4 regions of the Paracoccus sp. DMF genome follow, and region 4 is predicted to be linked to each of the others. Evidence: riboswitches for the same ligand, from Rfam matches in the RefSeq annotation. Region 4 holds a riboswitch; each other region holds the start of a gene.

Region 1 (7,060 bases), on a different contig from region 4:
CCTGCCCATCGTCATGCCGCCCGAGGTGGTGGAGGTGCTGATGGAGGACGCCCGCAAGGGCGCCAATGCCCGCATGACCGTGGACCTCGAGAACCTGACCGTGACCACCTCGGACGGGCAGAGCTTCCCCTTCGAGCTGGACCCCTTCCGCCGTCACTGCCTGCTGAACGGGTTGGACGACATCGGCCTGACCATGGAAAAGGCCCCGTCGATCGACGCCTATGAGACGCAGATGGCCCAGAGCCGGCCTTGGGTCTAAGGGCGCTCGCCCTTGCCTTGGCGGTCGCTGCCCTGCCGGCGGCGGCCGCGCCGTTGCGCATCGCCACCTACAGCCCCGACCTGTCGCGCGACGGGCCGGGGCTTTTGCTGCGCGATCTCGGCCGCGAGGATGCGCAGGTCGCCGCCGTCGTCGCCGTGCTGGCCGAGACCCGGCCCGACGTGCTGCTGCTGACCGATTTCGACTGGGACTATGAGGACCGGGCGCTGGACGCCTTTGCCGCCCGGCTGGCACAGGCCGGGCTGGATTATCCGCATCGCTTCGCCGCCCGGCCGAACAGCGGCATGGCGACCGGGCTGGACCTGGACGCGGACGGGCGGCTGGGCACGGCGGACGATGCCCAGGGCTTCGGCGAATTCACCGGCCAGGGCGGCATGGCGATCCTATCGCGCCACCCCATCGGTCCGGTGACGGATTACACGGATGTGCTGTGGCGCGACCTGCCCGGCAATCTGATGCCCAAGCTGCCCGAGGATGTTCGGGCGCTGCGCCGGCTGTCCTCGACCGGGCATTGGGACGCGGTGGTGACGGTGGCGGGCCGGCCGCTGCACCTGCTGGCCATGTCGGCCACGCCGCCGGTCTTCGACGGGCCCGAGGATCTGAACGGCCGCCGCAATCATGACGAGCTGGCCTTCTGGCTGGGCCACCTGCCCGATGCGCCCTTCGTGCTGGCCGGGAACCTGAACCTGGATCCCCAGGACAGCGAGGGCCGGCCGCAGGCGCTGGCGCAGGTCATGGCCCATGTCACCGACCCCCTGCCCCGCAGCGCCGGCGGCGCGGCGGCCAGGGGCGGCGTCAACGACAGCCACAAGGGCGACCCGGGCCTCGATACCGGCGACTGGCCCGACGACAAGCCGCCGGGCAACCTGCGGGTGGATTACGTGCTGCCCGCGAAGGGGCTGAAGATCACCGATTCGGGCGTGTTCTGGCCGGCCGAGGGGCCGCTCGCCAAGGCGGCGCTGACCGCTTCCGCACATCGCCTGGTCTGGGTGGAGCTGGACTGGCCATGACCCAATTCGACGATGCCGACCGCGACACGCTCGACCGCATCCTGCGCTGGCGCCGCGACATGCGGCATTTCCGCACCGACCCGGTGCCCGAACCCTTGCTGGACGAACTCCACGCCGCGATGGAGCTCGCGCCCTCGGTCGGCAATTCCCGGCCCTGGCGGGTGATCCGCGTCGAAAGCCCGGACCTGCGGGCCGAGATCCGCGCCGATTTCCTGCGCTGCAATGCCGAGGCCGCCGCGGGCTATCAGGGCGAGCAGCGCCGCGCCTATGACGCGCTGAAGCTGGCCGGGCTGGACCGGGCGCCGGTCTGGCTGGCGGTCTTTACCGACACGAGCCCTGCCGAGGGCCACGGGTTGGGCCGCGCCACCATGCCCGCAACGCTGCACCAGTCCACCGCCATGGCGATCCATACGCTGTGGCTGGCGGCGCGGGTGCGCGGGCTGGGGCTGGGCATGGTCTCGATCCTGGACCCGGCGCATGTCGGCCTGCTGCTGCAGGTGCCCGAGGGTTGGGAGTTCACCGCGCTTCTGTGCCTCGGCTGGCCCGAGTTCACCGACGACACGCCGCTGCTGCATCGCACCGGCTGGCAGGCCAATACCGCGCCGGGCTGGCAGAAACGCTAGGCCCCGCCGTGGTCGCGGCGGGGCCCGTTTTCTGGGGACGGCGGCTTACTGCTGCGGCGCGGGCGGCGGGCCCATCGGCTGCCCATTCACGCTGATCTGGCCGCCTTCCGGCATCTGGATGTCCCAGACCGCATCGCCGCCCTCGCCCGGCTTCGACATGGCGCGGGCCATGCGCAGCATCATCAGCGGCTGCGCGGCCTCGTCCTGCGGCGCGGCGGCCAGCGCCGATTCCAGCGTGTCGAGCCCGCTGGCCGAGACCAGCGCCGCGCCCACCGGCGCCGCGCCCGGACCGACCGCCACATCGGCGCGATAGTCGATCTGGTAGCCGTCGCCCTTGATCTGCGAGGGCGCCAGTTTCAGCATCGCCTTGCCGCCGGGCAGCAAGGCCTGCTGCATCTGCTCGGGCGACAGCCTGGCCAGCGGCTCCTCGGCATTCAGATCGAAACTTTCGATCAGCAGCTTTGCCGGCGCCGCCAGGTCGAAGTCCGAGGCGGCGAAGTCCAGCGACACCTCTTGCGGCAGGATCGGCGCGACCCAAGGCGGCAGCACGCCCTCGGGCACGGTCAGGCCGGAAAGCACCAGCTTCTCGGCCAGCCGCCCGTCCGGCACAGCACCGCTGAGCCCCAGGCCCAGCGTGGCCGAGGCCAGGCCGAATTCGCCGATGGGCGAGCCGATCTTCATGTCGCGGATCGCCATCTCCAGGCTCAGGTCGTCCCACAGCGGCATGGCGGCGGCCAGCCGGTCGCGCAGCCCGTCCTGCGACTGCTTGATCTGCGCCTCGGACGGATGGGCAACGAACCAGGCCAGAAGCGACAGCATGCCATCCGAGCGCGCGCCGGCCATCAGCCCCTTGCCGTCATAGCCGGGGGCCGACACCTCGATCAGCATCGGCGCGCCGCCGGGGCCGGACATCAGTTCCTGGCTTTGCTTCAGGTCGGTGGCGGTGAACGTCATCGCCTGGTCCACGCCGCCCGCCTTGCCGGCGGTGCCGGTCATTTCGACCTCCATCCGCGCCGTGGTCTGGTGGTCGCGCGAGACGACCTGCGGCGCGGCATCCGGCGCGGGCGCGACGGGCATGCCGTCCGGCCCCACCGCTTCGGGCGGGGCATATTGCACGGAATCGATGACGTAATCGGTCATCACCGCCTTCTGCTCGCGGAAGCCCTTCAGCGCCGCGTCCCAGGTGCCGGTGGATTGCACCTTGGCGGTGCCCTTCTGCTCGAACATCTTCGGCACCACCACCGACCAGCTGAGCACCTGGTCCTCGCTGACGCCCCAGCTGCCGTCGCCATTGTCGGTCAAGGCATAGGTCAGGGGCGAGACGGTGATCTGCGCTTTGGCATCCGGCACCTGCGCCAGAAGCGGCGCCGGGTCGATCTTCAGCTGGTAGCTGTCGCCCTGCGGGGTGACGCTGACCACGCCCTCGGTCGCGCCCAGGTAGGTCTGCAGGACGCCGGTCAGCCGCGCCGCGCCCTCGTCGGTCGCCGGCACCGCCCAGGCGGCCGAGACCGGCCCCAGCGCCAGCAGCGCCACAAGTCCTTGTCTGAAATGGATCATGAATATTCCTCTCGCACGCAGGCAAAGCCGTTCAACGTCGTCAGATGAGCCGATTCCGGCCTAGAACTCCACCCCCGGCTGGGCCTTGATGCCGTCGCGGAACGGATGCTTCACCATCTCCATCTCGGTCACGAGATCGGCGGCGGCGATCAGTTCCGGCTTCGCATTGCGCCCGGTCAGCACGACATGGGTCATCGGCGGCTTTTCGTCCTGCAGAAAGCCCAGCACCTCGTCCAGGTCCAGGTAGTCATAGCGCAGCGCGATGTTGATCTCGTCCAGCAGCACCATGCGGATTTCGGGGTCGCGGATCAGTTCCTTGGCCTTGTCCCAGCCGGCGCGGGCGGCGGCGATGTCGCGGGCCTTGTCCTGCGTCTCCCAGGTGAAGCCCTCGCCCATGGCGTGGAACTGGCACAAATCGCCGAAATGCGTGGTCAAGAGCCGGCGCTCGCCGGTGTCCCAGGCGCCCTTGATGAACTGCACCACGGCGCAGGGCATGCCATGGGCGATGCAGCGCAGGATCATGCCGAAGCCGGACGAGGACTTGCCCTTGCCCTTGCCGGTATGGACGATGATCAGGCCCTTTTCGCCCTGCTTTCCGGCCATCATCCGGTCGCGGGCGGCCTTGACCTTGGCCATCTTCTGGGCGTGGCGGGCGTTGTCGTCGGTTTCCATCGGGACTCCTTTGCTTGACAAGCGGGGGCCGGCAGCGCAGAGCATGAGGCGCGCCGGTTCCTGTCCTATGACAGGTGAAAAGGGAATGCGACGGGTGAAAGCCCGAAAGCAGCCGCCCCCGCGACCGTGACCGGAAAGGTCGCCCGATGCCACTGGCCCGCAAGGCCGGGAAGGCGGGCGCCCGTGGGCGATCAGCCCGAATCCGCAAGCCGGGAGACCTGCCGCGCAACGAAGGATTGACCGGCGGACGGGGTGTTCCTGCTGGGGTTCGGGCGCCTGCGCCCTGCCTCATGCCGCCATGACCAGGGGACTTGAGGCATGACCGTGACGCTGCATGTCTGCATCACCTGCCGCGCCGGCGAGCCCGTCGTCGACGGCCAGCCCGTGCCGGGACAGCGCCTGATGGCGGCGCTGCTGCGCCACCCCGATCCGGCGGGCGTGGTGATCCGCCCGGTCGAATGCCTGTCCGCCTGTTCGAACGGTGCCGCCATCGCGCTCTCCGGCCCCGACCGCTGGACCTATGTCTATGGCCGCATGGAGGCCCAGGACGCCGCCGAGATCCTGCAAGGCGCCAGCGCCTATGCCGCCACGCCCGACGGCATCGTGCCATGGCGCGAGCGCAGCCCGATTTTCCGCAAGCGCAGCATCGCGCGCATTCCTCCCCCCTTGGCCTCCCGACTGGATGAATCATGACCGACCTGACCAAGACCCCCGTCACCGTCATCACCGGCTTCCTGGGCGCCGGCAAGACCACGCTGATCCGCCACCTGATGGCGAACCCGCAGGGCAAGCGGCTGGCGGTGCTGGTCAATGAATTCGGCACCATGGGCGTCGATGGCGAGATCCTGAAATCCTGCGCCGATGCGAATTGCCCCGAGGAGAACATCCTCGAGCTTTCGAACGGCTGCATCTGCTGCACGGTGGCCGACGACTTCATCCCGACGCTGGAAAAGCTGATGGCGATGCCCGCGCGGCCCGACCACATCCTGATCGAGACCTCGGGCCTGGCGCTGCCGAAGCCGCTGCTCAAGGCCTTCGACTGGCCGGCGATCCGCTCGCGCATCACCGTGGACGGGGTGGTCGCGCTGGCCGATGCCGAGGCCGTGGCCGCCGGCCGCTTCGCCCCGGACGAGGCCGCGGTCGCGGCCCAGCGTGCCACCGATCCCGGCCTGGACCACGAGACGCCCTTGTCCGAGGTGTTCGAGGACCAGATCGCCTGCGCCGATATCGTGCTGCTCAGCAAGGCCGACCTGGCAGGCGCGGACGGGCTGGCCGCCGCCCGCGCGGTGATCGAGGCCGAAACCCCGCGCCGCCTGCCGATCCTGCCCTTGACCGACGGCATCATCGACCCGCGGCTGATCCTGGGCCTGGCGGCGGCGGCCGAGGACGACCTCGCCGCCCGCCCCAGCCATCACGACGGCGCCGATGACCACGAACACGACGATTTCGATTCGGTGGTGATCGACCTGCCGGAAATCGCAGACCCCGCCGATCTGGCCGCCCGCATCCAGCGGCTGGCGCGCGAGCAGAAGGCGCTGCGGGTCAAGGGCCATGTCGCCGTCGCCGGCAAGCCGATGCGCCTGCTGGTGCAGGCGGTGGGCGAGCGCGTGCGCCATCAGTTCGACCGGCCCTGGGGCGATCGGCCGCGCCTGTCGCGCCTTGTCGTCATCGCCGAGCATGACGACATCGACGAAGCCGCGATCTGGGCGGTTCTGGTGGGTTAGATGCACGTCGTTTTCCGCGAAAGCCGGGGGCTCGAGGAAACCGAGACCCCCACCGATCCCGGCCAGACCCCGGCCGATCTGGTGGTGCTGTCCTATTCCGACAGCGACCTCGGCGCCTTCGCGGCCGGCTGGCATCGCGCCCAGGGCGGCCTGCCCGCGCTGCGGCTGCTGAACATCTCGGCGCTGCGCCACCCGGTTTCGGTCGATCAATATGCCGATGCGGTGCTGTCCCATGCCCGCGCCGTGCTGGTGCGGCTGATCGGCGGCGAGGCCTATTGGCCCTATGGCATCGCCACGCTGCAAGACCTGGCCCGCCGGCAGGGCATCGCGCTGGCGCTGCTGCCCGCCGACGGCCGCCCCGATCCGGTGCTGGAGCGGTTCTCGACCCTGCCGGGCGAGACGCTGCGCAGCCTGTCGGCGCTTTGCGACCAGGGCGGCGCGGTGGCGGCGCAGATGGCGCTGGCGGAACTGGCGCGGGCGGCGGGGCTGGACGCCGCGCCGGTCGCCGGCCAGCCGCAGGTGCCCGACTTCGGCTTCTACGACCCCGACCGGGGCGTGACCGACCGGCCCGAGCCCGGGGTGCTGGTCAGCTTCTATCGCAGCTACCTGACCAGCGCCGACCTCGGCCCGGTCGATGCGATGATCCGGGCGCTGCGCGCGGCGGGCCTGCCGGCCAGCGGGGTCTTCGCGCCCTCGCTGAAGGCGCCGGGCTTCGCGGCCTGGCTCGCGCCGCACTTGGCCGATACGCGGGCGGTGGTGAACCTGACCGCCTTTTCCGCGCGCGACGATGCCGGCGCCACGCCCTTCGACGCGGCGGATTGCCCCGTGTTCCAGGTCGCGCTCTCGACCGCTACGCGGGACTTGTGGGCCGCCGAGGATCGCGGCCTTTCCGCCGCCGATCTTGCCATGCATGTCGTGCTGCCCGAGGTCGACGGCCGCATCTTCCTGGGCGCGATCAGCTTCAAGGCGGCCCAGCCGCGCGATCCCGACCTGCAATTCGCCCGCCTGGTCCACGCCCCCGACCCGGTGCTGGTCGCGCAGGCGGCGGCGCGGATCCGGGCGCGGCTGGCGCTGCCCGCGGCGCGGCGGGCGGTGGTGCTCTCGACCTATCCCGGCAAGGCGCATCAGCTGGCCCATGCGGTCGGGCTGGACGCGCTGGCATCGGCGGGCGCCATGCTGGGCCTGGACCACGCCGGG
Region 2 (7,060 bases), on a different contig from region 4:
TCCTCATGCGGCGTCAGCGCATCGGGCATCATCGAAGGCGCGCCGATGGTGTTCTGCACCGTGTCGAGCAGCGTCAGCCCGGTAAAAACCCGGATGGTCAACTCGCGCTCGGCCGGGCGCAGCGTGGCCCAGCTCTGCACGTCATTCGACAGCGGCACCTTCTCGGGCAGCCAGAAGTTGACGGTCAGCCGGTTCCAGACCTCCAGGTCCTTCTCGTCCTCCAGCCGGTTCCAGTTGATCGCCCGCAAGGGAGCCTGGAGCGCGTGATCCTTCATCCGAAGAACCTTTCTTTCTTGTGCAAATATCCTCGGGGGTGTGGGGGCAGACAGCCCCCACCGCTACGGCCGATCACAGCGTGCAGGACACGCAGCCCTGCACCTCGGTGCCTTCCAGCGCGGTCTGGCGCAGCCGGATGTAATAGATCGTCTTGATGCCCTTCTTCCAGGCATAGATCTGGGCGCGGTTGATGTCGCGCGTCGTCGCCTCGGCCGGGAAGAACAGCGTCAGCGACAGGCCCTGGTCAACATGCTCGGTCGCGGCGGCATAGGTGTCGATGATCGCCTCGGGGCCGATCTCATAGGCGTCGCGATAGAACTCGATGTTCTCGTTCGACATGAAGGCGGCGGGGTAATAGACCCGGCCGATCTTGCCTTCCTTGCGGATCTCGATCTTGGCGACGATCGGGTGGATCGAGCTGGTCGAATTGTTGATATAGCTGATCGAGCCGGTCGGCGGCACCGCCTGCAGGTTGCGGTTGTAAAGCCCGTGCTGCATGACCAATGCCTTCAACGCCGCCCAATCCTCGCGCGTGGGTAGGGTGACATTCTCGAACACCCGCTCGACGTCCGGCAGCGTCGGCAGCCAGTCGCGCTCGGTGTATTTGTCGAAGAACGAGCCGTCGGCGTATTTCGACTTCTCGAAATCCTTGAAGGTGCTGCCATGCTCCTGCGCCAAGAGGTTCGAGGCGCGGATGGCGTGATAGGCCACGGCGGCGAAATAGACCGAGGTGAATTCGACCCCCTCGGGGCTGCCGTAATGGATGCGCTCGCGCGCCAGGAAACCGTGCAGGTTCATCTGGCCCAGGCCCACGGCATGGGCCTCGTCATTGCCGCGCCGGATCGAGGGCACGGCGTCGATGGCCGACATTTCCGACACCGCGGTCAGCGCCCGGATCGCCGCCTCGACGGTGGCGCCCAGGTCCGGGCCGTCCATGGTCGCGGCGATGTTCAGCGAGCCGAGATTGCAAGAAATATCAGTGCCCAGGTGGGCATAGCTGAGATCTTCGTTGAACTCGCTGGCCTCGTTGACCTGCAGGATTTCGCTGCACAGGTTCGACATGGTGATGCGGCCATGCACGGGGTTGGCGCGGTTCACCGTGTCCTCGAACATGATATAGGGATAGCCGCTTTCGAACTGGATCTCGGCCAGGGTCTGGAAGAAGGCGCGCGCGTTGATCTTGCGCTTCTTGATGCGCTTGTCGTCGACCATCTCGGCATATTTCTCGGTCACCGAGATTTCCGAGAAGGGCACGCCATAGACCTTCTGGATGTCATGCGGCGAGAACAGGTACATGTCCTCGTTGCGCTTCGCCAGCTCGAAGGTCACGTCCGGGATCACCACGCCAAGGCTCAGCGTCTTGATGCGGATCTTCTCGTCGGCGTTCTCGCGCTTGGTATCCAGGAAGCGCAGGATGTCGGGGTGATGCGCGTTCAGATAGACCGCGCCCGCGCCCTGACGCGCGCCCAGCTGGTTAGCATAGCTGAACGAATCCTCCAGCAGTTTCATCACCGGGATCACGCCCGAGGACTGGTTCTCGATGCCCTTGATCGGCGCGCCGGCCTCGCGCAGGTTGGTCAGCATCAAGGCCACGCCGCCGCCGCGCTTCGACAGCTGCAGCGCCGAGTTGATCGAGCGGCCGATCGACTCCATGTTGTCTTCCAGCCGCAGCAGGAAGCACGAGATCAGCTCGCCGCGCGACTTCTTGCCGGCATTGAGGAAGGTCGGCGTCGCCGGCTGGAAGCGGCCCGACAGGATCTCCTCCATGAAGCGCATGGCCAGGCCCTCGTCGCCGCGCGCCAGCGCGAGCGCGACCATGACCACGCGGTCCTCATAGCGTTCCAGGTAGCGCTGGCCGTCGCGGGTCTTCAGCGTATAGCTGGTGTAATACTTGAACGCGCCCAGGAAGGTCGGGAAACGGAACTTCTTCTGATAGGCGGCATCCCAGATCGCGCGCTGGAAGTTCTTGGAATACTGGTCCAGCACCTCGGGCTCGTAATAGCCCTCGTCGACCAGATAGCGCAGCTTCTCGTCGAGGTTGTGGAAAAACACCGTGTTCTGGTTGACATGCTGCAGGAAATACTGCCGCGCGGCCTTGCGATCCGCGTCGAAGCGGATGCGGCCGTCGGCATCGTAAAGGTTCAGCATCGCGTTCAGCGCGTGATAGTCGAGCTCGGCCTTTACGCCATCGTCAAGCATTCCGTCCCCCAGAATTTGTTGAGCCCCGCCAGCACGCGGGAAATGTCCAGATCAGTCCCCGCCAGCTCGAATCGATACAGCACGGGGACGTTGCACTTGTCAGAAATCACCCTGCCGGCCAAGGCGTAAGTCGCCCCGAAATTCCGGTTGCCGGTGGCGATGACGCCGCGCAAGCCGGCGCGGCGGTCGGGATCGTTCAGGAAATGGATGACCTGCTTCGGGACAGCCCCGCGCCCTTCGCCATCGGCAAAGGTCGGGCAGATCAGCACATAGGGCCGGGCCGGCGCCGGCATCGCGTCCTTGGGCGAGATCGGGACACGCAGGGCGCGCAGGCCCAGCCGTGCCGCGAAACGCGCCGTATTCCCCGAGGCCGAGGAGAAATAGACCAGATCGCCCCCGCCGGCCATGGCCTTAGGACAGGCGGCCGATCATGTCGGGACGGAAGCCGGCCCAATGCGCCTCGCCGGCGACGACGACCGGCGCCTGGCGATAGCCCAGCGAGGTGACCAGTTCCATCGCCGCGTCATCCTCGGTCAGGTCGACCAGGTGATAGTCCAGGCCGCGCGCATCCAGGGCGCGGGTGGTGGCGGTGCATTGCACGCAGGCGGGCTTGGAATAAACGGTGATGGACATGCCTCTGCTCCTTTTATTGCTGTGGGCAGCACAGGGCCGGGCCGATGGCCAGGCCATCGCGCCGATCAAGCCCCGCGCCCGCCGCACGGTGTCGTCCTTTCAGCGTCATGGCAGGTCTTCTGACTCGCAGGTCTCGGCTCGGCTGGCCTTCCCGGTTTCCCAGTGGCGTTCCAGCGTCGCTCACCGCTTACAGCTGCGGGGGCAGTGCCGGATTCGCACCGGCTTCCCTCTTCGTCTCCCGGCCGAAACCGGATTAACCATGACCCGCCCAGTAAGCCATGAGCGCGCCCGGTCGTCAACCACATATAGTGTCGGTTCCGGGGGTATCCACAGAGATATGGTGTCCCTGTGGACAATTACCCGCATGCGGGACCTTAACGCGAACACCCGGTTACCGGCGCAAGAAACCGGGTGTTCCGCTTCAGGCCCCGGCCCATGCTGGCCCCGCAACAAGCAAGGGAAAAGCAGGATGCTGCTCAAGGACAAGACCTTCATCGTCACCGGCGCCTCCAGCGGCATCGGCACGGCCGCGGCGCAGATCTTCGCGGCCGAGGGCGCGCGGCTGGTGATCTCGGCCCGGCGCGAGGATCGGCTTGCCGACCTCGCAGCCCGAATCGATCAAGGCGCGGGCCGCGTCGCGGTGCTGGCCGGCGATGTCACGGCGCCCGGCCATGCCGAGGCGCTGGTCGCGCTGGCGCAGGAGCGCTTCGGCGGGCTCGACGGCGCCTTCAACAATGCCGGGCAGATCGGCTCGGGCGCGCGGGTGCACGAGATCCCGGACGCGGAATGGCAGCGGTTGATCGCCACCAACCTGACCGCCGCCTTCCTGGCCGCGCGGGCGCAGGTGCCGGCGCTGCTGGCGCGGGGCGGGGGCGCGCTGGTCTTTACCGGCAGTTTCATCGGCCATACCGCGGTGCTGCCGGGCATGGGCGGCTATGCCGCGGCCAAGGCCGGGCTGATCGGGCTGGTGCAGGCGCTGGCGGTGGATTACGGCCCAGAGCGCATCCGCGCCAATGCGCTCTTGCCCGGCGGCACCCTGACCGAGATGGCGGGCGATGCCGCGACCAACCCCGACACGGCGGATTTCATCGCCGGCCTGCATGCCCTGAAGCGCATGGCCCGGCCCGAGGAGATCGCCCGCGCGGCGCTGTTCCTGCTGTCCGACCACGCGAGCTTCGTCACCGGCACGGCGATGCTGGCCGATGGCGGCAATTCTATCTGCAAGGTCTAGCCCTTCAGGCTGCGCCACAGGCTCAGGCAGGCATCGGTCAGGTCGCCCAGCCGGGCCAGCAGGTGCTCGCGCTCCAGCGCCGGCGCCTCGGCGGCGCGGTCGAGCCGCGCAAGCAGCCGCATGATCCGGCGCCGGTGCGTGCCCGCGGCCAGTTGCAGCGGGTCGGCGATCAGCCCGGCGAAGGTCGTCAGCACCGAGGCGAGCACCGCCAGCCCGAACCCGGTCGCGATCACTTCGAGCGTGGAAAGCTCGCGCGGGAAGATGCCGTACCACAGCCCGCCGGCCCAGCTTCCCAGCGCGAAATCCTGGATCGCCTGACTTTGCGCCCGCATGTCGGCCAGCGGCACGGCCAGCGAGATGACGCCCGGCGTCGCACGGTGAAACAGCAAAAGCCCCGCCAGCAGCACCAGGATCGAGGTGGTGATCTCGGACACGGCATTGCGCGTCTCGGCATAGTCGGCCGTGGCGCGGGCGACGGCCTCGGGCGGGGCCCGCGGGCCCAGCCCCTGGGCGTCCAGCGCAGCGATGAAACCCGTCAGGTCCTGCGCGATATGGTGCGACAGGTCCGAGGGCAGGAAGATCCGCCGCCGCGCCATCCAACCGGCCGCCCGCGTGGCGCCCAAGCGGCGCAACAGCGGCGGCGCCAGCCGCGTCAGCAGGAAGACCGGCGACAGCATGACATTGACCGGCGCCCGCAACAGGTCCAGCCCCAGCGCGTGGCGATGCAGCGCCAAGGTGCCGCGCAAGCCGAAGCGCGCGCGGGCAAAGCGGCGCACCTCGGTTTCGCGCCGGGTCATCGGGCGGGTGTCGGCGGGCTGCATGGCGGCTCCGGTCGGCAGGGTCGCTTTCTACCTAGGGCCGCCGGCCCGCGCGATCAATGGCTCAGACCAGCCCGACCAGGGCAAGTCCCAGGCCCGAGATGAAAAGCCAGGCCAGCGCCCCCAGCGCCAGCGGCCGGATGCCCTTGGCGTGCAGCTTGCGCAGGTCGGTTTCCAGCCCCATCGCGGCCAGCGCCACGGTCAGCAGGGACGAGGTCAGGGTGACGACCTGGGCCTTGGCGCCCTCGGGCAGCGGCAGGGCGCTGTTCAGCAGCACCACGGCGATGAAGCCCAGCACGAACCAGGGCGTGGGCGCGCTGCCATGGGCGCTGCCGCCGCGACGGCGGGCCAGCGCACCCAGCGTCAGGATCATCGGCGCCAGCAGGATCACCCGGCTCAGCTTGGCGACGGTGGCGGCCTGGCCGGCCTCGGCCCCGTGCTGGAAGCCGGCGCCGACGACCTGCGCCACCTCGTGGATGGTCGCGCCGGTCCAGATGCCGTAATGCGCCGCATCCATGCCCATCAGGCTGCCGAGTACCGGCATGGCGATCATCGACAGCGAGCCGAAGACGGTGACGCAGGCGATGGCATAGGCCACGTCCTCGTCCGCGCCGCGGGTGACGGTATTCGTCGCGATCACCGCCGAGGCGCCGCAGATCGAGGTGCCGGCGGCGATCAGCTCGGCCAGCCGCCGCTCGACCCCCAGCGCCCGGCCGGCCCATTTGGTGAACAGAAAGGTCGCGGCCAGCGTGACCGAGATCACCGCCAGCCCCGGAAGGCCGACGGCGCGCAGCTGCGCCAGCGTCAGCTGGAAACCCAACAGCACGATGGCCAGGCGCAGGATCCGCCGCAGCGAGAAGGTGATCCCCGGCTGCGCCACCGCAGGCGTGCCGATCAGGTTGCGGACCGCGATGCCCAGCACCATGGCCACCACCAGCGGGCTGAGCGCCGGGGTGCCCGACAGGCGCTGAACTGCCATGGCTGCCACCGCGATGCCGAAGGTCAGCCCCAGCCCCGGCAGGGTCGCCGCAAACCAGGTGACGAAACCCGGGGTTCCGCTTTGTGCATGATCCATCTGGGACATGATTCCGCTCCTTTGCCTTCACGGCGGAACATGGTTCCCGAACGCTTATCATTCCATCGCATTATATTTGTCAGATCGTTCGATTTGACTTATGTATCGGGCATGACCCTGGAACAGCTCCGCATCTTCCTGGCCGTGGCCGAGCGCCAGCATGTCACCCGCGCGGCCGAGGTCCTGGGCCTGACCCAATCCGCGGTCAGCGCCGCGATCTCGGCGCTGGAGGCGCGCCATGGCGTGCGGCTGTTCGACCGCGTCGGCCGGCGCATCGTGCTGACCGATGCCGGCACCGCCTTCATGGCCGAGGCCCGTGCCGTGCTCGACCGGGCCGAGACCGCCGAGATGGTGCTGGAGGATCTGGCGCGCGAACCGCGCGGCCGGCTACGCCTGCATGCCAGCCAGACCGTCGCCAGCTATTGGCTGCCGCCCCGGCTGGTGGCGCTGCGCGACCTGCATCCGGGCATCGAACTGCGGCTGACGGTCGGCAATACCACGCAGGTTGCCGATGCCGTGGCCGAGGGCGCGGCCGACATCGGCCTGGTCGAAGGCGAGGTCGCCCATGGCGGGTTGCATCTTCAGGTGGTGGCGCGGGACCGGCTGGTGCTGGTCATGGCGGCGGACCACCCTTGGGCGGGACTGACCGAGGCGCCGCTGGCGCAGCTTGCCGCCTGCCCCTGGGTCTTGCGCGAGCCGGGCTCGGGCACGCGCTCGGCCTTCGAGCATTGGCTGGCGGGGCAGGGACTGTCGGTCGCCGACCTGCCCGAGACGCTGGACCTGCCCTCGAACGAAGCGGTGCTGAGCGCGGTGGCCGCCAGCCGCCGG
Region 3 (7,060 bases), 230 kb from region 4:
ATTCCCGGCCATCGTGCGCAAGCTGCCGGCAGGGCAGGGCGCGGAATACGAGGTGATCTGCGGCGCGCGGCGGCATTTCGCCATCAGCTGGCTGCGGGCGAACAACTACGCGCAGTTCCGCTATCTGGTCGAGGTGCGCGACCTGACCGATGAAGAGGCCTTCCGCCTGGCCGATATCGAGAACCGCGACCGCGCCGATCTCAGCGATTACGAACGGGCGCGCGACTATCTCCAGGCGCTCGACATCTATTACGGCGGCAAGCAGAAGACGATGGCGGCGCGGCTCGAGGTGTCCGAGGCCTGGCTCTCGCGCTATCTGCATCTGGCCCGGCTGCCGCAACCGATCCTCGATGCCTGGCCGCGCCTGACCGAGATCAAAGAGCTGCACGCCCGCAGCGTCCGGCCGCTGCTGCAGGATGCCGAGGAGAAGGTGCTGGCCGAGGCCCGCGCCATCGCCGCGGAGCAGGCGCGCGCGCGGGCAGGGCAGGGCGCCCATGTGCCAGTGCCCCGTGTGCTGGCGCGGCTGAAAGAGGCGGCGCATGGCGCCGCGCCCGCGGCCGAGAAGCAGGTCCAGGGGCCGTTGGCCGTCGAACGGCGCGGCAAGAAGATCCGGCTGGAGTTCCCGGACACCCTGTCCGAGGCGGATCTGCGGGCCGCGCTGGACCACTTCCTTGCCGAACATTTCCGGCAATAAACCGGATTGCCAATTGGCAATTTCCGGAACAATGCAGGAACATAGCCGGAAAGACCCGCGCCGATCCCGGGACCGTCGCAGGCTTCCGTTACTTTTTGGGTGGGGTGCAATCCGGGGAAACGACCGGCTGCAAGGTGCCGAGCAATTGCAGCATCAACCCCTGCGGCCCCTGCGCGACATGGGCCACGACGCCAAAGCAGCGGGCCAGATTTTCCGGTGTCAGCACCGCTTCGGGGCTGCCGTCGGCCATGATCCGGCCCTGATGCAGCAGAACCAACCGCGTGCAGTGCCGGGCCGCCAGCCCCAGGTCGTGCAGCGAGGCCAGCACCGCCCGGCCCTGGTCCGCAAGGCGACGGAACAGCCGCATGACCTCGATCTGCGCCGCCGGGTCCAGGCCGGCGATGGGCTCGTCCGCGACCAGCAGCGGCGTGTCCTGCGCCAAGGCGCGGGCCAGCAGCGCCCGGGCCTGTTCGCCGCCCGAAAGCTGCGTGGCCGGGCGGTCGCGCAGCGGCAGAAGCGACAGCGCCGAAAGCGCGGCCTCGACGGCGGCGTGGTCGGTCTCGCCCGCGGCATCGGGATGGGCGATCCGCCCCAGCGCCACCAGCGTCTCGACCGAGACCGGCCAGGCAATCTCGCGCCCCTGTGGCATGAAGGCCGCCGCCCGCGCCCGCAGCCGCGCCGGCAATGCGGCGAGCGAGCTGTGCCCCTCGGCCGGCAGCAGCCCCAGGGCGGCGCGCAGCAGCGTGGTCTTGCCGGCGCCGTTCGGGCCCAGCAGGCCGACGAATTCGCCCGGCGCGACGGTCAGGTCGATGCCTTCGATCACCGTCCGGCCGTGACGGCGGCAGGCCAGGGCAGAAAGCGCCAGCGTCATGCCTGCCCCCGGGTCTTGAGGATCAGGTGCAGGAACAGCGGTGCCCCGACCAGCGCGGTCAGCACGCCCAGCTTCAGGTCCTGCGCGGGCAGGATCAGCCGCACCGCGATGTCGGCCGCCAGCACCATCGCCGCCCCGCCAAGCGCCGAGGCGACGAGCAGCCGCGACGGCCGCGCGCCCGCCGCACGGCGCAAGAGATGCGGCACCACCAGCCCGACGAAGCCGATGGACCCCGCCACCGCCGTCGCCCCGGCGATCAGCGCCGCGCAGCCCAGCACCAGCCGCAGCCGCAACCGGCCCAGGTCGATGCCGCTGGATGCCGCCGCATCCTCGCCCAGCGTCAGCGCATCCAGCGCCCGGCCGGTGGTCAGCAGCAGCCCGGCGCCCGGCAGGGTCAGCGCCGCCGCGATCCCGACATGCGGCATGGCGCGGTCGGCCAGAGAGCCCATCATCCAGAAGGTTATCTCATTGGCGGCAAAGGGATTCGGCGACAGGTTCAGCACCAGCGCGGTGCCGGCCCCCGCCAGCGCCGAAATGGCGATGCCGGCCAGGATCAGCGACAGCGTGCCGCCGCGCGGCCCAGCCAGCGCCAGCATGGCCAGCACCGACAGCGCGGCCCCCGCCAAGGCCGCCAGCGGCAGGCCCAGGGGCACCGCCGCCGCCAGCCCGGTCTGGATCGCCAGCACCCCGCCCAGGCTTGCCGAGGCCGAGGTGCCGATCAGCCCCGGCTCGGCCAGCGGATTGCGCAGGAAACCCTGCATGGCTGCCCCAGCCAGCCCCAGCGCCGCGCCGACCAGCAGGCCCAGAGCCGCGCGGGGCAGGCGGATCTCGCGCATGACCAGCCCCAGCATGTCGTCGCCCCGGACCAGCGCGGCAAGGCTTGGGCCAATCCCGGCCCCGGCCGGCCCGGTCAGCAGCGAGCCCGCAAACAGCGCCGCGACCAGCAGGCCAAGCAGGCCCAGCAAGACGGCGGGGCGCATCATCGCCGAACCCCGGCGGCGGCGGGCAGGTTGGCCACGGCGCGCAGGATGCGCGGGTTGCCGCAGATCCAGTCCGGGTCGGCCATCACCGCCGCCGGCCTGTCGCGCAGCAGCGCGCGCAGGGCCGGGTGGTCCAGCATGTCCTGCGCGCGGGCGTGGCCGGCATAGCGGCGGCCCAGGATCACCAGGTCGGGCCGGGCCAGCAGCAGCGCCTCCAGCGGCAGGGTGCCGCCCGGGCCAAGGCCCAGCTCGTCGGCGATATTGGCATAGCCCGCCAGCGCGACGATCTGCCCCGCCAGGCTGTCGCTGCCCAGCGTATAGCCGTTCACGGCATAGATCGCGGCGCGCGGCCGCGGCTCGGGCGCCGGCGGCAGGCGGGCCAGGTCGGCGTCGAACCGCGCCAGCACGGCATCCGCCTCGGCCTCGCGGCCCAGAACCTGGCCCATGCGGGCGATATTGCCGCGAATGCCGGCGATGTCGCTTTCGGGTTGGAACACCTCGACCGGGACGCCGACCCGGCGCAGCAACGAAAGGGTGGTGGGCGGGGTCCAGGTGCCGGCCAGCACCAGGTCGGGCTTCAGCAGGAAGATCTCTTCGGCCAGGCCGTTATTCGCCGGCAGGGCCGCTGCCGCCTCGGCCATGCCCGAGGAGAGCGGGTCGCGCGCCAGATAGGAAACCGAGACAAGCTGTCCCGGCGCCGCCAGCAGCATGGCAAGCTGGTCGGTGCAAAGGTTGATCGAGACGACCCGGCGCGGCGCTTCCGCCGCGACGGGGTGGGCAAGGCAGGCAAGGAGGCCGGCCAGAAGCCAGCGCGCTACCATCGCGCCTGCAACCCGGCATAGGCGGTGCGGCCCTGGCCGTAATAGCCCCATGCCTCGGAATGGTCCTTGTCGAACAGGTTCTCGACCCGGCCGTGCAGCCGGACGTTTTCGGTCAGGTCATAATGCGCGGCAAGGTTGACGGTGGCGAATTCCGGCAGTTCGGTGGTGGCCGGCGTATCGGGCCAGGCGGTGTTGTACCATTCCTCGTCGTAGCTGCCCGCGACATAGCGCAGTTCCGCCGACAGGCCGCCGCGGCCGGCCGCGAAATCCGCCTGTCCGCGCAGGTTGACCTGATGCCGGGGCACGCGCGCGACGCGGCTGCCATCCTGCTGGCGCGCGTCGGTATAGGTATAGTCGGCGCCGATGCGGATCGCGTCCGTCACCTGCATGGCCGTGGTGACCTCGAAGCCCTTGCGCGTGCTGGTGCCGTTAAGGTTCACTGAGGTCTCGCCCGAGCCGGTGATCAGATCCTCGACATCGCTGTGGAAGATGGTCGCGCCCAGCGTGCCCCGCCCGCCGGCATAGGACAGATCGGCGCCCAGCTCGTAGCCAAGGCTGCGTTCGGGGCGCAGGTCCGGGTTGCCCGCGTAAGAGCCGGGGATATAGCCGAATTGCTGGAACATGTCAGGATTGACCACGGCCCGGCCCGCCGCCGCGCGCAGGCGGATGTCCTGGCCCGGCACCTGCCAGCCGGCCGACAGGTTCCACGAGGTCGCGTCCTTGAAGCCGTCGTTCAGGTCGCGGCGGATGCCGGCCTGCAGGTCGATGTCCGGGTCGAGATTGCCCAGATATTCCAGCGCCAACGCGGTCGTGTCGCGTTCATAGATTCCGCCGGGCGCATAGGAGCTGCGATAGGTTTCGCGTTCGGTGGCGGCGCTGAAATTCAGGCGATGGCGGGTGCTGGCCAGATCGGCGCCGTCGATGGCCCAGCTGCCCAGATATTGCACGCCGCGGCGGCGGGCAGCGTCGTCATAGTCATAGGCGCCGTCGTTCAGGAACAGGGTGTCCTGATTGGTGCCCGAAACGGTCAGCCGGTTGGACAGCCGCCCGTCCAGCGCCTGCGCCTCGATCCAGAGCGTTCCGAAGACCTCGTTCCGGTCGGCGGTCAGCGGTGCGTCGATCAGGTAGTCGTCGGGGGTGGGCACCGGCACGAAGCTGCCAAGGTCATAGCCGTATTCCTGCCAGCTGCGGCGCAGGGCGAAGCCTGCGCTGACGCTTTCGGTCAGGTCATAGCGGCCGCGCAGCCCGATCGTGTCGCGGTCGTTGAAATCGCGGTCGCCGCCGGAGCGCGAGGCATCCTCGCCCTCGACATGGCGCGATTCCAGCGACAGCACCAGTTCGCTGCGCGCGTCCGAATAGCTGACATGGCCGTTGGCCGCGCGGGTGCCCAGCCCGCCGATCTCGACCCCGCCGCCATAGCGGAATCCCGCCCCGCGCGCGCGCCGCGTGGTGATCGAGACGACGCCCGCGGCCGCGTTCGAGCCGTAGATCGCCGATTGCGGGCCGCGCAGCACCTCGATCCGGTCGATATCGGCGGCGGTCATGCCCGAAAAGGTATAGTCGCCGGAGGCCGGAGAGTTCGCCTTGACCCCGTCGATCAGCACGAGGACGTGGCCGGGTTCGCTGCCGCGGATGCGCAGCTTGGTCAGCGTCTCGCCGGTCGAGGTGACGGCCACGCCCGGCACGCTGCGCAGCGCGTCCTGCACGGTGGCGAGGCCGCGCGCCTCGATCTCCTCGGCGGTCAGCACGGTCGAGGCGCGGCCATAGGCATCGCTGGCGATGGGGCTGAGGCCGGCCGACAGGATCACGGGATCCAGGATGACGGCCTCCTGCGCCGCCGCGACGGCCGGCACCAGCGCCGCCGCCAGAGTCATTATGGAAGCTCGGGTCCGAAACATGCCTTGACCTTTCCGGGCACGGGCCGCAGCCCGCGGGTTGCAGAACTGCCCTTCGAACAGGCCGATCGGCCCGCCCGCCGGGGGGTGAGCGTCACCTCTGCGGAACGGCCGCTTTCCCGGTGCGCCCCGCGCCGGGAATGGGTGAACGCCTCGGCAGGTCTCCTGACTCGCGGATCGTCGCTTCGGCCGGCCTTCCCGGGAGCGTCCCAGTGGCATCGTCGACCGTTGCTCGCCGCCTACAGTTGCGGGGGCAGTGCCGGATTGGCCCAAGGGGCGTGCCGGCTTCCCTTTTCATCCGGCAAGGCGCCGGAACCGAAGCAGCCACCTGTTCGCGCGACCAGGCCCCGGCTGTCAAGGGGTCTGGCCCGGCCCGCATGCGGCGGCGGCCGTGGTTTTCACGCCGGAGCCGAACGAAAAAGGCGCCGGACCCGCCGGCGCCCTGTCATTTTGCCGCAGGGGATCAGGCCAGCCGCTGCCGCAAGCCCGGGTCACGGGCCAGCGACCCTTGCACGAGCTGGCCGAAGATCAGCCCGATCCCGGCCCAGAGCATTGCCACGATCACCAGCGACACGCTGCGGAACTGCCAGAGCAGGTCGCCCGGAAAGCCGGCCGGCACCTCGTTGATGGCGGGCAGGACGAGGCCGGCGACGACCACCAGGACCAGATAGGCCAGCCCGCCCAGGATGCCGGCGCGCCAGCGGTCGCGGCCGCTGCGCGCCACTGCCACCGCGATCACCATGGCGATGAGCGACAGCGCCATCATGGCAAAGAACATCTGCGTGCGCAGGCCGATGGTCTCGCCATGACCCACGGCGGGCGGGTTGGCCGGGTATTTCAGGAAGGGCACCAGCACGACCGAGACATAGCCCAGCACCGCCATCACCCCCGCCGTCGCCCGCGCGCCCAGATGCGAGAACCGGCCCTGCACGAAGGCGAAGACCAGCGCGAAAAGCCCGCCCAGGCCGGCGCCGAACACCGCCATGCCGGTCAGCAGGCCGATGCCGGCCTGGGTGGCGCGGCTGATGCCCTCGCCCACGCCATGGGAATGGGAATGGCCGGCGGGTTCGGGCTCGGCCGTGGCAGCGGCGGTCGGCGCGTCGTGGCCGTGGTCATGAGCGTGTTCGGGGGCGGCGGGCGCGCCCGCTTCCTCCAGCGCGATGGCGGCGGCGACCGGCGGCTCGCCCCAGACCTTGCCGACGCCAAAGGCCAGCACACCCGCGATCAGCCCGGCAATCATGCCGAGCACCAGATAACGTCCTGTCATGGGGGCTGCTCCTCAGTGGCAGGGAAAGCCGAGAAGGTGGCGCGCGTCATGCACGAATTCATGCACGCCGGTGCCGTCGAGAAGCGCGACCGCGCCCTGTTCGGTGCTGACGAAATACAGCGCCAGCAGCATGACCAGCCCGGCGAAGATCGCCCAGGGCGCCCATTCGCCCAAGGGAATCGGGCGGCTGCGGAAATCGTCTGTGGCTTCGGTATAGGCCATCGCAATGCTCCTTCGGATACGCGTCCGGTTGGGATGTTGACATGCCCGGGCTCGGGGTCTGACTTCCGCCCCTGATGGGCGCGGTTACAGTGGCGCGACCGTGCCGGAGTTCCACCGGCTTCCCGCGACTGGGCAATGCCGGGCAAGCTGCGCTGCAGAGCGGCAAATGTCAAAGCAAACTTGCGCCCGCCCGGCGCCGCGGCCAATCTGGCGCCATGGCAAGCCGCATCCTGCTGATCTGTTCGCTGGCCCCGGCGCGGCCGGTGTTTCCGGGTGACGATCTCGCGCTGCCCGGCCCGCATCCCCGGCC
Region 4 (7,060 bases):
GCGTATCATCGTCCCGCTCGTCTTTGCCGCTTTTGCCACCGCGGGCATGGCCTGGGCTGACACGGCCTCGACCACCGCGCCGCCGGCGGCGCCCTTTGCCCAGGTCAGCAAGCTGGTCGCGCTGCCCGACTTCATCCCCGGCCTCGGCACGCTTTACGTCGATCCGGCCAGCCTGCCCGCCGGGCCGTTCCTGGCCTATGACCATGACGGCAAGCTTTCGGCGACGGTCTATATGGTGCCGCTGGACGACCTGAAAAATGGCAGCGGTTTCAACGATCTGCCGTTGGGCGAGGATAGGGTGACCAGCGTCGACATCTATTACAACGCCGGCCATCCGGGCGTCGAGAAGCCCCATGCCCATGTCGTGCTGTATCACGACGCGGGCGCGCGCGACAGGCTGGCGCAATGAGGCTCAGCCGCCGCCATCTGCTGGTCCTGGGCGGCGGTCTCGTCGCCCTTGGCGCGCTTGCCGGCGCCGGCAAGGCCGCTGGACCCGAGGAGATCGCCATGCGCGGCACCCCGCGCGGTGAAAGGGTCTGGTTCTCGCCCCAGGGGCTGGCGGTGGCGCCGGGCGCGGTCCTGCGCTTCGTGAACCGCGATCCGGGCAACAGCCATACCGCCACCGCCTATCACCCGGCCGTATTCGACCGCCAACGCCGCATTCCGGCCGGCGCCCAGCCCTGGGACAGCGGTTTGCTGTTGCCGGATCAGGCGTTCGAGGTCACGCTGACCCTGCCCGGCGTCTACGATTATTATTGCCAGCCGCATGAAATGGCCGCGATGGTCGAGCGGATCGTGGTGGGCCGGCCCGGCGACCCCGGCTGGAAGGGCATGGCGGCGGACAGCGAGGATCTGATGCCCGAGGTTCTGGCAGCTTTCCCAAGCCTCGACGCGATCCTCGCCAGCGGCCGGACCGAGGCGGAGGGCGCGACATGATCCGCGCCCGCCCCCTTGCCAAGGCGCAGGGCGACCCCGACTGGCAATTGGTCGCCGCAGCCCGCGCCCGCGACGAGGCGGCGATCCGCGAGTTGGTGCGGCGGATGAACCCGCGCCTGTTTCGCATTGCCCGCGGCATCCTGCCCTCGGACGCCGAGGCCGAGGAGGCGGTGCAAGAGGCCTATCTTGCCGCCTTCACCCATCTGGACGGCTTTCGCGGCGAGGCGCGCTTTTCCACCTGGATCAGCCGGATCACCATCAATGCCGCCCGGATGCAGGCCCGCCGCCGGCGCCCCGACAAGGACCACAGCGTGAGTGATGAGACCAGCCCCCAGGCCGATGTGCTGGCATTCCCCGGCGCCGAGACCGCCGAGACCGGCGCCGCCCGCCACCAGATCCGCGGCCTGCTCGAAGAGGCGCTGAGCCGCCTGCCGCCCGAACTGCGGCTGCCCTTCCTGCTGCACGAGGTCGAGGGCCAGCCGATCCCGAGCATCGCCCGCGACCTGGGCCTGAACCCGATCACCGTGCGCACGCGGCTGTTTCGCGCCCGTCGCCGGCTGCGCCAGGCGTTGGAGACGCGGCTGCGCGGCGGTTTCGATACGGTCTTTCCCTTCGACGGCGCCCGTTGCGCCCGCATGGCAGATCGGGTGATCGCGGGTCTGCGGGGTCGCTGACGGGGGAAAGCACCAAGGCAAGCGCGAACGGCCTGGCCCCATCCATGAAATCCGCGCTTCCGCCGGCCCGGCTTCCCGGCCTTGCCAGCGCGGGCGCGGGACGCTATGGCGAAGCGTCGGTTTCCGCAAGGAATTGAAAGGGAATCCGTCGGGGTCAAGGCCCCGAACCGGAACTGCCCCCGCAACTGTAGGCGGCGAGCAGGATGCGAAACAGCCACTGTGGCCCCGCGCCATGGGAAGGCCGCGTCCCTGCCGTGACCCGTCAGTCAGGAGACCTGCCGGCGCAATGACCAACCCGGGCGGTGGGCCCGGACGGGGTTTGCTGCCGGCACCGCCTGCCCTGCATGCCTGTCCATGCCCTGCGCCTGCCCATGATGCAGCGGAAGGGACCATCATGCTGAGATACACCACGGCGATTGCCGCCACCTTCGCCCTGGCGCCGATGGCGCTGGCGGGCACCGGATACCCGCTGACCCTGACCAGTTGCGACCATCAGGTGACCTTCGACAAGGCGCCCGAAAGCGTGGTCAGCGTCGGGCAAAGCACGACCGAGATCCTGTATATGCTGGGCCTGGCCGACAAGGTCGCGGGCACGGCGCTGTGGGTCAACCCGGTGCTGCCGGAGTTCGAGGAAGCCGACGCCAAGGTCGAGCGCCTTGCCGACAACGCCCCCAGCTTCGAGAGCGTGCTGGCCAAGAGACCGGAGCTGGTCGTCACCGCCTATGAATGGATGATCGGCCCGCAGGGCGCGGTCGGCACGCGCGAGATGTTCGACGACGCGAAGATCCCCAGCTGGATCATGCCCACCGAATGCGTCGGCAAGGACAACAGCCAGAGCATGGACGGCGCGCGCAGCGTGATGTTCGACACCGCGCTGCTCTATCAGGGCATCGAGGAGCTGGCGCAGATCTTCGACGTCCAGGACCGCGGCGCCGAGGTGGTCGCGGACCTGAAGGCGCGCGAGGCCGGCGCGGTCGAAAAGGCCAGGCGTCTGGGCCTGTCGGCGGATGTCTCGGGCGTGTTCTGGTATTCCTCGGCCGATATCGAGATCGACCCCTATGTCGCCGGCGTCAACGCCGCGCCGGGCTGGATGCTGTCGAAGCTGGGCGTGAAGAATGTCGTGCGCTCGCAAGAGGAATGGCCGACCGTCGGCTGGGAAACCATCGCCAAGGCCGAGCCGAGCTTCATCGTCGCGGCCGAGATGAACCGCCGCCGCTTTCCGGCCGACGACATCGCGGTCAAGCGCGAATTCCTGACCTCGGATCCGGTGACGCGCCAGATGCAGGCCGTCCGGCATGACCGCATCGTCACCCTGCCGGCCAATGCCATGGACCCCTCGGTGCGCACGATCTACGCGCTGGAATCACTGGCCGATGCGCTGGTCGGGTTCGACCTGAAATGAAGGTGCGCGCCGCGACCGCCGGACGCAGGCGGGACTGGCTGTGGCTGGCGCCAGCGGCGCTGGTCGCGGCGCTGATCTTCGGCACGGTGGTGGGCGAGACGCGGATCCCGCTTGCCACCGTCATCGAGGTGCTGGCGGTCAAGGCGGGGCTTTCCTCGGCCGCGCCCGACCCGATCGACGCCAGCGTGATCTGGCATTACCGGCTGTCGCGCGCCGTGGTCGCGGCTTGCGGCGGCGCCAGCCTCGCGCTCTCGGGGCTGATCCTGCAAGCCTTGCTGCGCAACCCGCTGGCCGAGCCCTATCTGCTGGGCATTTCGGCGGGGGCCTCGACCGGGGCGGTGCTGATCGCAGTCGCGGGGTTCGGCGCCGGGCTGGTCGGCATGTCGGCCGGGGCCTTCGCGGGCGCACTGACCGCCTTCGCGCTGGTGGCCGCGCTGGCGCGGATGGCGGGCGGCGGCACGGGGCTGCGCGGCGCAGGCGTCATCATCCTGGCCGGCATCGCCGGCTCGCAGATGTTCAACGCGCTGACCGCGCTGATCATCGCGCAATCGGCCAGCGCCGAGCAGGCGCGCGGCATCATGTTCTGGCTGCTGGGCAATCTTTCGGGCGTGCGCTGGCCGGACACCTGGCTGGCGATGCCCGTGGCGGCGCTGGGGCTGGCGGTGACGCTGTGGCACGCCCGCGCGCTCGACGCCTTCACCTTCGGCGCCGAGAGCGCCGCCGCGCTTGGCATCGACCTGCGCGTCACGCAGGCGGTGCTGATCGGCACGGCGGCGCTGATCACGGCGGTCATGGTCTCGATCGCCGGGGCCATCGGCTTTGTCGGGCTGGTCGTGCCGCATGCCATGCGCTTCCTCGTCGGCAGCCGCCATGCCCGGCTGGTCCCGGCGACGGCGCTGGCGGGCGCGGTGTTCCTGGTGCTGTCCGACGTGGCGTCCCGCGTCGTCCTGCCCGGCCAGGTGTTGCCCATCGGCGTCATCACCGCGCTGGTCGGCGCGCCCGCCTTTGCCGTGGTCATGGTCCGGGGCAGGCAGCGATGACGCCGGTGCTGGAGGTCGCCCGCGCCCGCCGCCGCATCGCCGGCCGCGACATCGTCGCCGATGTCAGCCTGGCCCTGCGCCCAGGCGAGATGCTGGGCCTGGTCGGACCCAACGGCTCGGGCAAGTCGACGCTGCTCAGCCTGATGGCCGGGCTGGTCCGCCCCGACAGCGGCGAGATCCGGCTGCAGGGCCAGCCGATGGCGCGGCTGCGCCGCCGCCAGATCGCGCAGCGCCTGGCGCTGGTGGCGCAGTCGGCCGAGACCGGCGACCGCCTCTCGGTCCAGGATGCGGTCGAGCTGGGCCGCACCCCCTGGCTTGGGCCGCTGCGGCCCTGGGGGCCCGGGGACGACGCGGCGGTTGCCGCCGCGCTCAAGGCGGTCGGCATGGCGCATCTGGCCGCGCGCGATTGGTCCACGCTGTCGGGCGGCGAGCGCCAGCGCGTCCATATCGCCCGCGCCCATGCGCAGCAGCCGCGCATCCTGCTGCTGGACGAGCCGACAAACCACCTGGATATCCGCCACCAGCTTGGCATCCTCGACCTGGTCGCGGGGCTGGGCACCACCACGGTGATCGCGCTGCACGACCTGCATCACGCGCTGCGCTGCGACCGGGTGCTGGTGATGCAGGCCGGCCGCTGCGTGGCCCTGGGACCGCCCGCCGAAACCCTGACCCCGGCGCTGATCCGTCGGATCTTCGGGGTCGAGGCCGAACTGATCCCCCATCCCGGCGGCGGCCGCCCGGTCTTCGCCTTCCAGCGTCTGTCGTGAAAGGACAAACCATGCTGCTGCGTGCCGCCCTGCTGGCCTGCCTGCTTCCCGCCGCCGCCCTGGCCGAGACCCATGAGGTCAGGATGCTGAACCGCAACACCACCGGCCCGATGCCCTTCGAGCCCGAATACTTGGTGATCGCGCCCGGCGATACGGTGAAGTTCATCGCCGCCGATCCGGGCCACAATGCCGCCAGCATCGCCGGCATGATCCCCGAGGGCGGCGCGAAGTTCATCGGCAAGATCGATGAGGAAATCGCGGTGACGCTGGATGCGCCCGGCATCTGGGGCATCAAATGCTCGCCGCATTACACCATGGGCATGGCGATGCTGATCCAGGTCGGCGACACCCCGGCGACCAAGGCCGACCTGCCCGAAGATCTGCCCGATGCCGCCCGCCAGAGGATGCTGGACATCCTCGCGCGCCGGAAGTGACGCATCGGACCTGCGACGCGCACCATGGCGGAAAACCGCATCGCCAGGCGACGGTGCCACCGCAGCCACGGTTGATGTTCGGCGCCATCCTCTACATCTTGGGACCAGGCAGCGACAGGAGAAGTCATGAGCGACGACTATGCCCCGCCCAGGGTCTGGACATGGGACAAGGACAACGGCGGCCAGTTCGCCAGCATCAACCGGCCCGTTGCCGGGCCGACGCATGACAAGGACCTGCCGGTCGGCAAGCATCCCTTGCAGCTCTATTCGCTGGCCACGCCCAACGGGCAGAAGGTCACGATCATGCTGGAGGAGCTGCTGGAAGCCGGCTGCGATGCCGAATACGACGCCTGGCTGATCCGCATCGGCGATGGCGACCAGTTCGGCAGCGGCTTCGTCGCGGTGAACCCGAATTCCAAGATCCCGGCGTTGATGGACCATTCGGTCACGCCGCCGCGGCGGGTGTTCGAATCCGGCTCGATCCTGCTTTATCTGGCCGAGAAGTTCGGCGCCTTCCTGCCCCGTGATCCGGCGGCGCGGACCGAGGCGCTGAACTGGCTGTTCTGGCAGATGGGCTCGGCCCCCTTCCTGGGCGGCGGCTTCGGGCATTTCTATGCCTATGCCCCGGTCAAGATCGAATATGCCATCGACCGCTACACGATGGAGGCGAAGCGCCAGCTCGACGTGCTGAACCGGCACCTGGCCGATCACCGCTTCATGGCCGGCGAGGACTATTCCATCGCCGACATGGCGATCTGGCCCTGGTATGGCCAGGTCATCGCGGGCAAGGTCTATGGCGACGCGGCGACCTTCCTCGATGCCGGGATCTATGGCCACGTCCGGCGCTGGTATGACGAGATCGCCGCGCGTCCCGCCGTTCGGCGCGGCATCATGGTCAACAAGACCTCGGGCGAGCCTGCCGAGCAGCTCTGGGAACGCCATGACGCCTCGGATTTCATGACCAGGACGCAGGACAAGATCGGCGAAAAGGCCGAAGGATGATCTCAATGCGAAGCCCGGCCTGCGCCGGGCTTTCCCAAGACGCGCCAAGGCGAACGTCCAGCTTGCGGCATGCGAATCCGCCCGGCGCTTCCCGGCTGGGCAAAGATGATCCAACGACGATCGCCCCGCCGCGCAAATGATTTTCCGCGCGCATGGCACTTCCCGATGGGACCGCCAGCCAGCCGTCACGACCAAAAACCACCCTGGCGCGAAATTGGCGTTCATGTCAGAAACCAAGAGCCTTCATGCTGATGCCTACAGTCTTGCAATTCAACGAGACCGTCTTGGTTATAATGGCGGCAATGTGAAGTTCGTATCGAGGCTTGATCTGTCGATCATTCCTCGGCGGCCTCTTCCAACCAGGCATCCAGAGCCGGACCAGGCGGATTCAGCCTTAACGCCCGTTCCGTGTTGCTGTGGTCAGGCGGCATCACCTCGGCAAGAATAACCGTCCCGACCCGCTTTTCACCAGTGCCGAAAAGCCGCTCGGAATCGAGCAGGGCCATCGCCGCCTCGGTCGCGGACAAGCGACGCTCCAACTCCTGGCAATACTCCTCCGCGCTTTCCAATTCATGAAGATTGACCATTTCAGAAAAGGCTTTCACCACGTCATCGAAATATTCCTGACCAAACAGCCAATAAGGGCTATCGGAATAGGACCATTTCAGCAAGGCCCTACGCGCCTTGGGGTTGGTTGCGTCGGCGGCCTCAGGCTCCAAAGCCTGCCACGACCACGCCGAAGGATAGGGGGCAAGGCCCTCACCCGTGCTGACAAGTGTGCAGTAATAAAAATCTTCGGCATTTT

Evidence for each region. Region 4 has a riboswitch for cobalamin ahead of E3D03_RS01205 (ABC transporter substrate-binding protein). Riboswitches for the same ligand answer to the same signal wherever they lie in the genome.
Region 1: it holds a riboswitch for cobalamin, as region 4 does, so the genes downstream of both, E3D03_RS07295 (DUF1636 domain-containing protein) here and E3D03_RS01205 (ABC transporter substrate-binding protein) in region 4, are expected to answer to the same signal.
Region 2: it holds a riboswitch for cobalamin, as region 4 does, so the genes downstream of both, nrdH (glutaredoxin-like protein NrdH) here and E3D03_RS01205 (ABC transporter substrate-binding protein) in region 4, are expected to answer to the same signal.
Region 3: it holds a riboswitch for cobalamin, as region 4 does, so the genes downstream of both, E3D03_RS00100 (TonB-dependent receptor plug domain-containing protein) here and E3D03_RS01205 (ABC transporter substrate-binding protein) in region 4, are expected to answer to the same signal.

The regions. Positions count from the first base shown of each region.
Region 1 is NZ_SOKV02000009.1:17,069-24,128, reverse strand. Features, by position in the region: gene leuD (3-isopropylmalate dehydratase small subunit) at 1-259, shown strand, start outside; gene E3D03_RS07315 (endonuclease/exonuclease/phosphatase family protein) at 277-1,287, shown strand; gene bluB (5,6-dimethylbenzimidazole synthase) at 1,284-1,910, shown strand; gene E3D03_RS07305 (YdgA family protein) at 1,956-3,467, opposite strand; gene cobO (cob(I)yrinic acid a,c-diamide adenosyltransferase) at 3,528-4,139, opposite strand; cobalamin riboswitch at 4,177-4,380, shown strand; gene E3D03_RS07295 (DUF1636 domain-containing protein) at 4,458-4,832, shown strand; gene cobW (cobalamin biosynthesis protein CobW) at 4,829-5,863, shown strand; gene cobN (cobaltochelatase subunit CobN) at 5,864-7,060, shown strand, end outside.
Region 2 is NZ_SOKV02000010.1:89,875-96,934, forward strand. Features, by position in the region: gene nrdF (class 1b ribonucleoside-diphosphate reductase subunit beta) at 1-275, opposite strand, end outside; gene nrdE (class 1b ribonucleoside-diphosphate reductase subunit alpha) at 349-2,475, opposite strand; gene nrdI (class Ib ribonucleoside-diphosphate reductase assembly flavoprotein NrdI) at 2,457-2,882, opposite strand; gene nrdH (glutaredoxin-like protein NrdH) at 2,887-3,108, opposite strand; cobalamin riboswitch at 3,200-3,385, opposite strand; gene E3D03_RS08295 (SDR family oxidoreductase) at 3,578-4,339, shown strand; gene E3D03_RS08300 (DUF6635 family protein) at 4,336-5,160, opposite strand; gene E3D03_RS08305 (YeiH family protein) at 5,222-6,241, opposite strand; gene E3D03_RS08310 (LysR family transcriptional regulator) at 6,344-7,060, shown strand, end outside.
Region 3 is NZ_SOKV02000001.1:15,295-22,354, reverse strand. Features, by position in the region: gene E3D03_RS00120 (ParB/RepB/Spo0J family partition protein) at 1-694, shown strand, start outside; gene E3D03_RS00115 (ABC transporter ATP-binding protein) at 783-1,565, opposite strand; gene E3D03_RS00110 (FecCD family ABC transporter permease) at 1,562-2,545, opposite strand; gene E3D03_RS00105 (ABC transporter substrate-binding protein) at 2,545-3,366, opposite strand; gene E3D03_RS00100 (TonB-dependent receptor plug domain-containing protein) at 3,360-5,240, opposite strand; cobalamin riboswitch at 5,399-5,596, opposite strand; gene E3D03_RS00095 (CbtA family protein) at 5,725-6,528, opposite strand; gene E3D03_RS00090 (CbtB domain-containing protein) at 6,541-6,750, opposite strand; cobalamin riboswitch at 6,806-6,874, opposite strand; gene E3D03_RS00085 (histidine phosphatase family protein) at 6,966-7,060, shown strand, end outside.
Region 4 is NZ_SOKV02000001.1:240,686-247,745, forward strand. Features, by position in the region: gene E3D03_RS01190 (hypothetical protein) at 1-409, shown strand, start outside; gene E3D03_RS01195 (plastocyanin/azurin family copper-binding protein) at 406-936, shown strand; gene E3D03_RS01200 (RNA polymerase sigma factor) at 933-1,610, shown strand; cobalamin riboswitch at 1,711-1,908, shown strand; gene E3D03_RS01205 (ABC transporter substrate-binding protein) at 2,005-3,012, shown strand; gene E3D03_RS01210 (FecCD family ABC transporter permease) at 3,009-4,052, shown strand; gene E3D03_RS01215 (ABC transporter ATP-binding protein) at 4,049-4,819, shown strand; gene E3D03_RS01220 (pseudoazurin) at 4,831-5,253, shown strand; gene yghU (glutathione-dependent disulfide-bond oxidoreductase) at 5,380-6,255, shown strand; gene E3D03_RS01230 (DUF4303 domain-containing protein) at 6,591-7,060, opposite strand, start outside.